4 regions of the Hyphomicrobium methylovorum genome follow, and region 3 is predicted to be linked to each of the others. Evidence: riboswitches for the same ligand, from Rfam matches in the RefSeq annotation. Region 3 holds a riboswitch; each other region holds the start of a gene.
What was found. Region 3 has a riboswitch for cobalamin ahead of cobW (cobalamin biosynthesis protein CobW). Riboswitches for the same ligand answer to the same signal wherever they lie in the genome.
Positions count from the first base shown of each region.

Region 1: linked by a shared signal. The riboswitch ahead of DLM45_RS06540 (TonB-dependent receptor) and the one ahead of cobW (cobalamin biosynthesis protein CobW) in region 3 are both predicted to bind cobalamin.
Region 2: linked by a shared signal. The riboswitch ahead of DLM45_RS04295 (TonB-dependent receptor plug domain-containing protein) and the one ahead of cobW (cobalamin biosynthesis protein CobW) in region 3 are both predicted to bind cobalamin.
Region 4: linked by a shared signal. The riboswitch ahead of DLM45_RS04265 (TonB-dependent receptor) and the one ahead of cobW (cobalamin biosynthesis protein CobW) in region 3 are both predicted to bind cobalamin.

Region 1 is NZ_QHJE01000001.1:1,339,894-1,343,100, forward strand. Features, by position in the region: gene DLM45_RS06530 (sensor histidine kinase) at 1-1,156, shown strand, start outside; gene DLM45_RS06535 (ankyrin repeat domain-containing protein) at 1,277-1,672, shown strand; cobalamin riboswitch at 1,784-1,982, shown strand; gene DLM45_RS06540 (TonB-dependent receptor) at 2,093-3,207, shown strand, end outside.
Region 2 is NZ_QHJE01000001.1:851,546-854,752, forward strand. Features, by position in the region: gene DLM45_RS04295 (TonB-dependent receptor plug domain-containing protein) at 1-1,761, opposite strand, end outside; cobalamin riboswitch at 1,989-2,207, opposite strand; gene DLM45_RS04300 (RrF2 family transcriptional regulator) at 2,409-2,870, shown strand; gene DLM45_RS04305 (tetratricopeptide repeat protein) at 3,014-3,207, shown strand, end outside.
Region 3 is NZ_QHJE01000001.1:2,247,200-2,250,406, forward strand. Features, by position in the region: gene cobO (cob(I)yrinic acid a,c-diamide adenosyltransferase) at 1-454, opposite strand, end outside; gene cobU (bifunctional adenosylcobinamide kinase/adenosylcobinamide-phosphate guanylyltransferase) at 457-984, opposite strand; cobalamin riboswitch at 1,032-1,215, shown strand; gene cobW (cobalamin biosynthesis protein CobW) at 1,323-2,360, shown strand; gene cobN (cobaltochelatase subunit CobN) at 2,360-3,207, shown strand, end outside.
Region 4 is NZ_QHJE01000001.1:845,130-848,336, forward strand. Features, by position in the region: gene DLM45_RS04265 (TonB-dependent receptor) at 1-1,148, opposite strand, end outside; cobalamin riboswitch at 1,256-1,456, opposite strand; gene ada (bifunctional DNA-binding transcriptional regulator/O6-methylguanine-DNA methyltransferase Ada) at 1,629-2,732, shown strand; gene DLM45_RS04275 (helix-turn-helix domain-containing protein) at 2,761-3,207, opposite strand, start outside.

The DNA.
Region 1 (3,207 bases), 910 kb from region 3:
CTATCAACCACCGCATTCGGGCTTCTATTGGCAAGTCCAGGATAATCGCGGCGTCATTGCACGTTCCGGATCGCTTAAAGGTGATACGCTTTCGATTTCGGAGCTACCGCGCGCTGACGGCGAAACGCATACGCTGATGATCGATGGACCGACCGGGAAACTGCACATCGCCGAGCGCGCACGGATGCTGGACACACCCGCGTCTCCCGTCCACTTCATTATCGGCACCGACGAAGCGCACCTTCGGCAAGAACTGCAGCAGTTCAACAATGTATTGCTGTGGTCGCTTGGTGGGTTTGCCGCTTCCATGATTTCAGCTGCGGTGCTGCTGTTGTTTTACGCCATGACCCCGTTCTCTCAACTTCGCGAAGGGCTGGCGGCGGTGCGCTCGGGCTCGGCGGCGTCGATGAAGGGCAAGTTTCCGGAAGAGGTTCAGCCGCTGATCGACGACCTCAATGGTCTGCTGCAGTCATCCAGCGAGCAGATCGGACGGGCGCGCGCGCAAGCGGGAAATATTGCACACGGTCTGAAGACGCCTCTGGCAATCCTGGTCGATGAGGCGGAGCAGCTCAATCGGCGCGGCGAAACCGAAACCGCTTCCGTTATCCGCGACCAATGCCGACGCATGCAAAGCCATATCGATTATCAGATCGCGCGAGCGCGCATTGCTGCGACACGCGCACGACCTGGTACCCTGTCGTCCTTGTCCGACGTCGCAACGGCGGTCACGGCCGCGCTCTCTCGCCTTTATGTCGATCGCGGCGTCGTCATCCGCAACGACATTCCGGATCGCGTCATGGTTGCGGCCGAACGCGAAGACTTGAACGAGTTGCTGGCGAACATCGTCGACAACGCTTTGAGGCACGCTCGAAGCGTCGTTCGCCTCGGGATTGATGGCGATTATTCGCGCCAGCTAAAATTTGTCGTCGAGGATGATGGCCCAGGCCTGCCGCCTGAAGCGTGGAAGATCGTTTTCAATATCGGAACGCAATGGGAAAGCGACAATCAGGGCTCGGGTCTTGGATTGGCGATTGTGCGCGATCTCGCTCAGCTGTACGGCGGCGATGTTGAGCTTGGCCGATCAGACCTGGGCGGCCTCAAAGTCACGATCCAATTGCCCGTTCCTGATCGCGGCGCTTTCCTTGTCAAAAAATAGTATGCATCCGCTCGTAGCAATCGGCCGTGGCCAAACGGCGCTGCGGAGACTGTAGAGTTGTAACGACGCAGTCGCTAACATCTCTCAAATTGCACGCCTGATCATTGAAGGGAATGGACTATGGAGAGGCCTGCCGCATTGGCGCCCGAGCTTGTGAGCGAATTCGTCCGGAAGGCGCATAGCGATATCGATCGCGTGCGAGAGCTGCTTGCGATCGAGCCCAAGCTCGTCAACGCGAGCTGGGATTGGGGCGGCGGAGATTTCGAATCCGGGCTTGGTGCAGCCGCTCACACCGGCGGCCGAGACATGGCGCTGCTTCTGATCGAACACGGCGCGCGCCTTGATATCTTTGCAGCCGCCATGCTCGGCAGGCTGGATATTGTCAAGACGGCGCTGGAAGCTTACCCGCAAGCCGCGAAGGCCCCCGGCGCGCACGGCATTCCGTTGCTGACGCATGCAAAGATGGGTGGCGAGCCTGCTCGCGCTGTCTACGAATACCTCGAGTCACTCGGCTAAGTGCAAACAGCTGCGCACTGATAATCCCGTGCGCAGCTTCCTCGCTTGTGACGCTTTGAGCACATGCCCCGGCCATTCGACCGCACGCGCATTGACTCGCCGTGTCATCCGGCGACACCCTATCTTGTCGGTTTCCGCAAGGAATCAATAGGGAATGCGGTGATGGCCTTGTGCCAAATTCCGCGGCTGCCCCCGCAACTGTAAGCGGCAAGCTCTTGACCACTCGCGCCACTGGAGCTGCGTTCCGGGAAGGCAGGTCAAGACGCTAAGACCCGCGAGCCAGGAGACCTGCCGACGGTCGTGGTCACACGCGAGCACGGATCAGACGGGGTGTTCTGATCGTTGACGGCTTGAGCTTGCTATGCGCTCGAGACGCCTTCGCTTGCTGTGACGTGCCACATTCGTCGTCACGCAGGTCCTATGCTCAATTCAATCTCCGGACTCCGGTCCAATGGCCAGACGCATCTGCGTCGCCTCTCGGCGGGTGCAAGCCTTTCCGTCCTCGCTTCGGTCTTTGCGCCGTGCCTCGTCAACGCGCAGCAAGCGGCGCCAAATTCGAGTGATCTGCCGCCTGTCACCGTGCTCGGCACACAGTCTCCGAAGAAGATGGCGAAGGCCAAAAAGCCTTCAACGGTCAAGCAAAAGGCTCCGGCCCAGGCGTCAACCAACACGCAGCCAGCGGAGCCTGTGGTTGATCCTGCCCAAACCGGCGTCAATACGCCGACCAAGCCTGGCCTCAATCTCAGCGTGCCGACCACAGCGGGTAGCCGCCTCAATCTCACGCCGCTCGAAACACCTGCCAGCGTCAGTGTCATTTCCGGCGAAGTCGCGCGCGACCGCGGCCAAGATACCGTGACGGACGCCGTTACGCATAATGCGCCGGGCTTCAGCAGCGTTGCCAATCCGGTTTACGGCCAAGCGTTCGCCAGCCGCGGCTATCAAGGCAATGGCTCAGTCGTGCGGCTTTACGATGGGACGCGCATATCGCCAGGCCGCGGCAACGTCACCTTCCCGTTCAACATGTGGTCCGTCGACCGTATCGAGGTTTTGCACGGTCCGGCTTCGGTTCTCTATGGCCAAGGCGCGATTGGCGGCGTGATCAACGTCGTTCCCAAGAAGCCGATCACGACGCATTACGAAAACGAAGCGCAGGTTTACGTCGACTCGAACCTGGGGCGACGCCTTTCGTTCGATAGCGCTGGTCCGTTGAATGAAGCGCTCTCCTATCGCTTCGATGTCACGGGAGACGCTTCGGAAGGCTGGGTGGATCTTGGGCACTCGGAGAATTTTGGAATTTCCGGCGCATTGAGGCTTCAGGCTGCGCCAGATCTCGTGTTCACGCTGTCGACCGACTACGGCGATCAAAAGCCGATGCGTTATTTTGGAACGCCCTTCCGTGACGGCGAAATCGACAAAAGTCTGCGCGAGAAGAATTATAACGTCTACGACAGCCGAATTCGGTTCAAAGACAACTTCACACAGTTGAAGACGGAATACACGCCAAGCTCCGCGTTGTCGTTCCGTAACATCTCTTA
Region 2 (3,207 bases), 1.4 Mb from region 3:
TGTAAGTCCGTTTGGTTCGTAAGCCAGCAGCCGCGTATAGCTCATACCGACGCTGAGATCCGGCGTTAGCATTGCACGGCCGGATATTTCCACGCCCTGCCGTTCGCTTTCGCCGTTGAGGTTGATTGGCGTATAGATCCCGCCGACCCGAATGCCGGTGATTTCATTCGTCAGATTGGCGTTGAAGTACGTCACGTCGAGGACTGCACGACCGTTCCACGTTGTGAACTCGACGCCAGCATCCCAGCCGAACGACTCTTCCGGCAGCAGGTTCGGATTGCCCTGGAACTGGCCGAGAATACTACCAAACTGTTCGTACATTCCCGGCAATGTCACAGCCGTGCCGACGCTCGCGTGCGGGCGGGCGCCGATCTCGGGAAGCCGCAGAGACACGGCCGCGTGCCACGTCGTGTAGTCTGCGAAGCTATCGTTGTCGTCATGCCGGACGCTAACGGTAGGGAACAAACGGTCGAAATATTCGCCGCGATATTCGCCGACGTACGCCATGCGATCGCGTTTGCGTTCGAGGCCATCCGTATAAAGCGAAATCGGCGTGAAGGCTTCGTCCTCATACTGGGCCATGCCGGTCACGCTGTTGCGGAAGTCTCTGGCACCGAAGCGATACGTCGCGAGATAACCGAACTTGTTGGCTTCGCTTTCGTTTGTCGAGGGGCCGTAGTCACCACCGTCATGAGAGCTGGTCGTATTGCGCGTTGCGCGCAAGACCTGCGTGAATGCGCCGTCAAACGAGTCCCACGTCAGATTGGCGCCGCTCAGCCAGATGCTCGTCTTGTTATGGAAATTGCCGTCAATCGCCATCAAGTATGGCTGGCCGGGCGCATAACCGAAATCGTCGTACTTAAGATTCTTATCGATGTGGTGGAGCGTGAAGTCGAGCGTCACACCCTTCAAGAGCTGCGCGCCGCCACGCACGTTCAGCGTGCTGATTCGCGTCGGGTCGTTCTCATGACCAACGGGCGAGATGTCGAAGCCGTCGACCTCGCGAGAACCGCCGCTGAGAGAGAACCAAACTTTGTCGTTGCCAGCCGAGACGCGTGCGAAGGCTTCCCGCGTTCCCATGCTGCCGCCTTCGGCGCGTGCTACGACCGTCAACGGGCCTTTGCCGTTCTTCGTGATGACGTTGATTACGCCGCCGATGGCCTTCGATCCGCCGATGCCGCTCTGGCCGCCGCGGATGATTTCGATGCGATCGATATCGTCAACGAGAAGGTTGGAAAAATCGAATTCGCCATTTGCCGTGTCGGACGCGTCGATGCCGTCGATCAAGACGAGTGTTTGATTTCCTTCGGCGCCACGGATGCGGACTTGCGTCAAGCTACCTGGACTGCCCGTGCGGCTGACTGAGACGCCGGGCTGGCTTCGCAGCGCGTCGGCGACGTAGCGTATTTCTTGCGCCTTCAACTGGGCCGCGGAAATGACGGTGACGGACGAGCCGATTTGGTCGGCCGGCACGCCGCTGATGGTTTCGGTTGCCGAAGCGCCCGCTCCTCCCTCGCCCCCGTCTACGGCGACGGGCGGGGCATCCGAATTGGACGGCGGCACGCCGACGACAACGTCCTTTCCAGCCGCACGCCTCACGGCGATCTTCGGCTTTTCGACGGTTGCACCTTCGACGACGATCGGGGGCAATTCGGTGGTCGCCAAGTCGGTCGACTGGGCGTGTGCTTCAACGGCCGCGAAGCTGATCGACATACTCGCGAGTGCCGCACTGGCGGCGCAAATACTGGTTCGGCGCAACATAAAGTCCCCCTCGGTGGATTCGACCGAAGAGGGAGCGCAGGGCAGGTGAACAGTCGCGATTAAGGGCGAACGGACTTACGGCGCGGCCGCTATGCCACGCGCGACTCAGGTTCCGTTAAAACAAAAATTCCCCACCACGCGACATTCATGACCTGACGTGACTCCCCTTCGGTTGACACATCAGCCGCCGCTACGGGACTCCGTTCTGCCGCGCCCCACGCACGGAAGATGGGCAGCTTGTGGCGGCAGGTCTCCTGACTCGCGGCTCTGGCGCTTTCTCCCGCCTTCCCGGGCCTCTTCCGAGGCTTCAGTGGCATATCAGGAGTAAGCTTGCCGCTTACAGTTGCGGGGGCAGTCGCGGCATTGACACTGGCGTGTCGCACCGCATTCCCTCTTGTTGCAGCAAGCTTTTCACCTGTTGCAACACCGTCACGCGGCCATTCAAAGTTACCGCCTCGGGTAAGTCAATTGGCCTTCGAGGCTGAGCATATATCGGCCGTCGGGCTAGATGCGGATTTGTCACTATGCTGAGAAGGCTCGGACTTCCGTCCGGGTGGAGCGATGCGGGGGATCGCCGTAGCTTCCTTGTAAAACATCGATAGGGATTATATGTTTGTGCTATCTCGACTCACCTCAAGGCGACCCGGATGCGATTGACACTTCATGCCGACTATTCCTTGCGCGTTCTTATGCACGCAGGGTTGAAGGGGGCTGAACTGTCGACCATCAGCGAGATCGCAGAGCGGTTCGACATTTCCCGGAGCCATCTGATGAAGGTGGTGCATCACCTGGGGCAGCTTGGGTATCTCGAGACGGTGCAAGGTAAAAAGGGCGGCTTCCGGCTGCTCCGCCGCCCGCAGCAAATCAACGTCGGCACCGTCATACGCGATACCGAGCAGGAACTGGACGTTATCGGTTGCATGAACCAACCGGGCTATTGCCGCATCCAACCGGCCTGCATCCTTCGCCGCGCCCTGCATGATGCAACGAATGCATTTCTGGCCTCTCTCGATCAGTACACGCTTGAAGACCTGATTCGGCCGAAACGTGCGCTTGCAAGACTTCTCGACCTCGATCCAGACCCGCCGTCCTCAACCCCGCCGAATTGAAAGCGACCTGCGAGGTCTGAAACGGTCGACTTCTCCGCCATCCGACGCGGTGCGGCAGACTGCTCACCATAACATGCAAATGATTTACATGTTTGAATGAGTGGCGTATAAACGGCGTCCAAAACGAGATTGGTTGGACGCCCATGAAAGCTCGACTGTCGGTTCGGCAACTTGTTATCGGGATGATGTCTATCGGCATCGGCGCAGCTGCGAGCGTTGTGCTGATACCGGCAATCACGCACCCGGCTCCGCTCACGGTTTACCAGCTCACCGGTCCGCTCAACAGCGGCGCAACAACGCTTCCCACCGCAATCAAAGGCATTCCAGCGCTTCCGTC
Region 3 (3,207 bases):
CGTCGAGCGGCAGATAATCGTAGCGCAGGGCGATGTTCAATTCGTCCAGGATTAGCAAACGAATTTCGGGATCGGCCATCAACTCCTTGACCTTGGCGAAAGCGCGTTCAGCGGCGGCGATGTCTCGCGCCTTGTCCTGCGTCTCCCAGGTGAAGCCTTCTCCCATCGTGTGCCAGGAAACCTGATCACCGAAGCGTTCGAGCGCGGTACGTTCGCCGGTGTGCCACGCACCCTTGATGAACTGCACGACGCCGACTTTCCAGCCGTGCCCGAGTGCACGCAACACGAGGCCGAACGCCGCCGTCGATTTGCCCTTGCCGGGGCCGGTGTGAATGAGCAGCACACCTTTTTCGACCGTTTTGGACGCGACTTCCGCATCCTGCAGGGCTTTGCGTTTCGCCATCTTCGCTTTGTGGCGATCGGCGTCTTCGGTCGTCGTATGGTTCTCGGTCACGATTAGCCTTTCAGTGTCAGCGGAAGACCTGCGGCGATGAAGAGCACGCGGTCGGCGACGGTTGCGAGGCGTTGGTTCAATCGTCCGGCTTCGTCGCGAAAGCGGCGCGCCAGCGCGTTGTCGGGCACGATGCCGAGGCCTACCTCGTTCGACACCATGATACAGGGTGCGGTCCGTTTGGCGAGTGCGGCGATCAAGAGGTCGGTTTCGTGCGGGATGTTTCTTTCGGCGTGCATCAAGTTCGAGAGCCAGAGCGTCAGGCAATCGACAAGGCAGGGGAGGGATGCGGTCTGGTTAGCCAAAGCGTCGGCAAGGTCCAGGGGCACTTCGAATTGCTGCCAACCGGCGCCGCGGCGTGCGCGATGGGTTGCAATCCGATCGCGCATTTCATCGTCGAAAGCTTCGGCCGTTGCGACATAGGCCCAAGGCGGGGGCAGTGCGGTCAATAGACGCTCGGCATGCGTGCTCTTGCCTGAACGTGCGCCGCCCAGAACGAGTGTTAGCGGGGGGCACGTCATGGAAGGCGGCATGGGGTTACCGTTGCGGCGCTTGGCGATTGACGAAGCATGGGGCGTCACTTATCCGTTGAGGCGATGGTCCCTCGCAAGAGGGTTCTAAGGGAATGCGGTTTCACTCCGCAGCTGCCCCCGCAACTGTAAGCGGCGAGCATCCAGCAAATGTACCACTGGGATACGTCCCGGGAAGGTTGCCGGATGCCGCGACCCGCGAGCCAGGAAACCTGCCATCATTTATTGAAACCGGCGCCGGTGGGGCGCGGAAAGGTTAAGATGCGAACCGTTGTCCGGTGCTGCAGACCATTTCCCTCGCCGCCACGCCCGCACCATAAATCCGGCCAGGAGACTGCTGCATGAGCCCGCGTAAGGTTCCTATTACGATCGTCACCGGTTTTCTTGGTTCGGGAAAGACGACGCTCGTTCGTCATGCTCTCGAAAATGCTGAGGGGCGGAGATTGGCGCTGATCGTCAACGAGTTCGGTGACGTCGGTGTGGACGGCACCATTCTGCGCTCGTGCGGTATCGAGAACTGCCCGGAAGAGAATATCGTCGAGCTGACGAACGGTTGCCTTTGCTGCACGGTCGCGGACGATTTCGTGCCGACGCTCGAAGCATTGCTGTCGCGTAGTCCCGCTCCGGATCACATCATCGTCGAGACGTCGGGTTTGGCTCTGCCGAAGCCGTTGCTCAAGGCGTTCGAGTGGCCGGATATTCGCAATCGCGTGACGGTGGATGGAGTTGTGACCGTGGTTGACGGTCCGGCTGTTCGCGCGGGTCGCTTTGCCGACGATCCTGAGAAGGTTGCTGCGCAGCGTGCGGAAGACGAGTCCATCGATCACGACAATCCGCTTGAAGAGGTTTACGAGGATCAGCTGCTCTGCGCCGATCTCATCGTGCTGAATAAGACGGATCTTCTGACGGACGATGAAGCGGCGTCCGTTTCTGCCGAAATCAAGAATAGCGTGCCGCGCGCGATCAAGATCGTGGCGACGCGTGAGGGACGCGTGGCGCCGAGTGTGCTGCTCGGTCTTTCGGCCGCCGCTGAGAACGATCTCGCCGCCCGACCGTCGCATCATGACGATATGCCCGATCATGACCACGACGATTTCGAGACGTTCATTGTCGAGGTGCCGGAACTGACGTCGCCAGCCGATCTCACGGCGCGGGCTCAGGATGTGGCGAAGACGCATGATGTGCTCCGCATCAAGGGATATGCGGCAGTCCAGGGCAAGCCGATGCGGCTTCTGCTGCAAGGCGTCGGCGAGCGGGTCGATACGCGCTATGAACGCGCCTGGACCGCGGAAGAAAAACGTATCGGGCGTCTGGTCGTCATTGGCCAGAAGGGACTGAACCGTGACGCGATTGCGCGCGCTCTCACGGGCGCTGGCTAATGCATCTGGTCGTGCGCGAGAGTCGGGATCTCGATGAGGCCGCTGCGCCTCAGGATCTCGCGCTCGCGCCGGCAGATCTCGTCGTCCTGTCGTTTTCAGACTCCGATTTGGCGATGGCCGCGGCAGCATTTTGCGATGTGCCGCAGGACGAGCGTCCGAGCTTGAGCTTCGCAAACCTCAATACGTTGCGGCACCCGATGTCGGTCGATCTGTTTCTCGACGCGACTGTGAAGGGATCGCGTGCGGTTCTGGTGCGGCTGCTTGGTGGGCTCGATTATTGGCGCTACGGCGGCGAACAGTTGAGCCGCAGGTGTCGCGAGTTGGGCGTCGCGCTGGCAATCGTGCCTGGCGATGGCCGTCCCGATATGCGTCTTGCGGCACTTTCGACTGTTGCAGCTGATGATCTCGCACGTCTCGAAGCGTTACTCGATGACGGTGGCGCGGAGAATGTGCGCAGTGCTCTCCGAAGCTTGCTGTCGCGCGCACGCGGCGAAGCTTCGCCAATGCCAGAGGTTCGCACGACGCCGCAATTCGGGTGTTATCGTGCTGCGGATGCGGGCAAGACGGCTGGGGCTTCTGCCGCTATCGTTTTCTATCGTTCACACCTGACGGCTGGTGATATTGCGCCGATCGAGAAGCTCGCAGAAGCGCTCGAAGCGCGCGGCATGGGAGCGACGTTACTCTACGTGCCGAGTTTGCGCGCGCCTGACGCGGCTGTCTGGCTTGCGGGCGAACTGAAGCGGCTCAATCCAAGCGTGGTCGTCAACGCGACGGCGTTTTCGGCGCGCGAGGATGATACGTCTCCGCTCGACGCTGGCGATTGTCCAGTGCTGCAGGTAGCGATGAC
Region 4 (3,207 bases), 1.4 Mb from region 3:
GTGAGCCGATAGGCGGTGTTGCGGAATGTGAGAGCGTCGTTTGCCTGCCACTCTGTCTTGAATTGAGTCCAGTTGTCGCGATAACGGACCTCGCTGTCCTCGACGTTGAAATTCTTGAAGCGGATGCGTTTATCCATACGCCCGTCGATGAATGGCATACCGAAGTAGCGCAATGGCTCCTGGTAGCCGTAGTCGTTCGATAGAGTGAATGTCAGTCCCGGCGCGGCCTTGAGCTTAACGGCACCAGACAAGGCTAGATTCTGAAACTCGCCTTCCTGCTTTAGCCAGCCATCAGACTGTTCGCCCGCAACGTCGATCCGGTACGACAGCCGGTCGTTGATCGGTCCGCCGGAACCGAGCCCGATACGACGCGAAAAATCCGTGCCGACGGCGACTTCCGCTTCGTTGACGAAATAGTCCGTCGGCTTTTTCGGAACGACGTTGATGACGCCGCCGATTGCACCTTCGCCATAGAGCACGGATGCCGGTCCACGCAGAACTTCGATGCGATCCGCAGTCCAGGTGTTGAATGGAAATGTAACGGTGCCAGAACCGACGTACATGCGTGTGCCGTCGTAGAGCTGCATGACGGAACCGTGGCCCGAGAAGCCGCGCGTTGCGAGACCGGTTCCGCCGTTGCCTGGAGAAGCCGTAGATGTAAAGCCAGCCGCGTTCTGCGTAACGGCATCGACGACGCTCGTCTGGCCCCGTTCGCGGATCGTCTCGCCAGAGATCACTTCGACGCTGGCGGGCGTTTCGAGAGGCGTTAGGCCGAGGCGGCTGCCGCTCGTTGCGGGCTTCGAAAGGTTCAGGCCAGACGGATTTGTTTCCCTGGACTCATTCGTGGCATCGGTTTCATTGCCGTTGTTGCCCACAACGGTTGGATTCTCAGAAGCTTCCGCCGCGGGCGATTGAACGACTTTTTTCTTCTTGGTCGTTGGCTTCTTTTTTTGCTGGGTCGAGACGACGACGCTCGGTAGTGGAACGGACGAAGAGTTCGCGCTTGGCGTCCCTTCCTCGGCTGGCGGCGATGCGTCCTGTGCGCTTGCGCTAAATCCGAAGCAAGAAGAGAGAGCGACAAAGGAAATTGAGGCGAGCAAGCGACGCCGTTCGGAAACGGAGCCCGCGCGAGAAAACAGAGAAGACATGACAGTCCTGACGTACAAATGGGCACGTCACCGCGAGCGAAGCCGTTTGAGCGCGCGGACGCGTTCATTCGCCAACGATCGAGGCACCCCGCCCGACGCGTTCTCGCGTGTGACCACGACTGTCGGCAGGTCTCCTGGCTCGCGGGTCTTAGACTTCCGGACTACCTTCCCAGAAACTCTCGCTCCCAGTGGTAATATCGCCGACGTCTCGCCGCTTACAGTTGCGGGGGCAGCTGCGGCTTTTGGCGAGAGCCAGTACCGCATTCCCTATTGTTTCCCCGAAGGGAACCGACGTGAACAGATTGGCCATATCAATAGGCCTGTCAATTGACGTCGGCCGATTGTTTGAGCGGTTGTGTCTCTAGCAACACCCCGCGCTTTGGGCTCCGTCGTGCCAATTGATTTGATCGCAAGGAACGAAGTGCAGAGTATGCGGCAAGCTCCTATGTTTCATGCATGTTGGCAGAGAGAGCAACGGCAATGGCCCTCGCGGTTCCGAAATCCAAGACTCTGAAATCGTCTTCGATGACGGATGAGACGTGTTGGAACGCCGTGAAAACACGCGACGCCAGCTTTGACGGCCAGTTCGTTTATTCGGTTGCGACGACAGGTGTCTTTTGTCGGCCTGCGTGCCCATCGCGTCTGGCCAAGCGTGAGAACGTCCGATTCTATGCGTCTGCTGCGGATGCAGAAGCCGCTGGCTTTCGGCCGTGTAAGCGCTGCCGGCCGACGGAGCCGCCGCTTCATAAACACTACGCGGAGATGATCGCGGCTGCGTGTCGCACAATCGAGACTGCGGACGATCAGCCGAGTCTCGAAACCCTTGCCGCCAATGCTGGTCTTAGCTCGTTTCACTTCCATCGCATTTTCAAGATCGTCACCGGAGTGACACCAAAGGCCTACGCAATTGCAAATCGCCAGAAGCGCGTTCGAGATAATCTCAAGCAGAGTTCTTCTGTGACAGAGGCGTTATACGACGCGGGGTTTAATTCCAGCGGCCGCTTTTATGCCGACGCGCCGGACGTGCTTGGCATGACGCCGACTGACTTCCGCTCTGGCGGAGCCAATACCGAAATTCGGTTCGCGGTGGGGCAGTGTTCGCTTGGCGCTGTTCTGGTTGCGGCGAGCGCCAAAGGCATTTCGGCGATAACTCTGAGTGATGATCCGCGCGAACTCGTGCACGATCTTGAGCGCCGCTTTCCCAATGCGACTCTGATCGGGGGCGACAGCGAATTCGAAGCCATCGTTGCTCAGGTCGTCGGCTTGGTCGAAAGGCCCGGGAAGGATTTCAATCTTCCGCTCGACATTCGCGGCACGGCCTTTCAGCATCGCGTCTGGCAGGCGCTCCGAGAAATTCCATTCGGCATGACGGCAACATACGCCGAGATCGCTGCACAGATCGGTATGCCGAAAGCGGTGCGCGCAGTTGCTGGCGCCTGTGCAGCGAATGAGATCGCTCTTGCCATTCCTTGCCACCGCGTTATTCGCAGCGACGGCGGTATTTCAGGCTATCGATGGGGCGTCGAGCGCAAGCAGGTGCTGCTCGAGCGTGAAGCGAACGCCACGAAGAAAAAGAAGACCTGAGCCTATTCGTTCCGGAAAGGCGGCGGCTCTATACGCGAACGTTCGTCAAGCTTCGGGACGCAGGCGCACCGAATGTTTTCCGGAAATCGTGAGCGAAGTGGGATTGGTCGGCAAAGCCTGCGGCGTGTGCTGCTTCGGTGAAGCTTGAGCCAGCAGCGATTTCATCGATTGCGCGAAGCATGCGAACCCAGGCACGATAGCGCCGGAACGAAACGCCCATCTCTTCGCTGAAGAGATGCTGCAAGCGAGAGACCGAGAGACCTGCCGCCTGCGCTGCGTTGGTGACGGACACGAGAGTGTCGGGCTCAGCGGATTCCAGCACAGAAATGGCGCGGGAGACGCGTGCGTCCAACGTGCGACGGGCGCGTGTTTGTGAAAAGTCGACGAGATCGGTTATCGCCGCATCAACCCAGTTGAGCGATGCGCGGTCTTCGTAGAGTTCGCGCATCAGGCCGGTTTCACCTGTTGCGCCGAC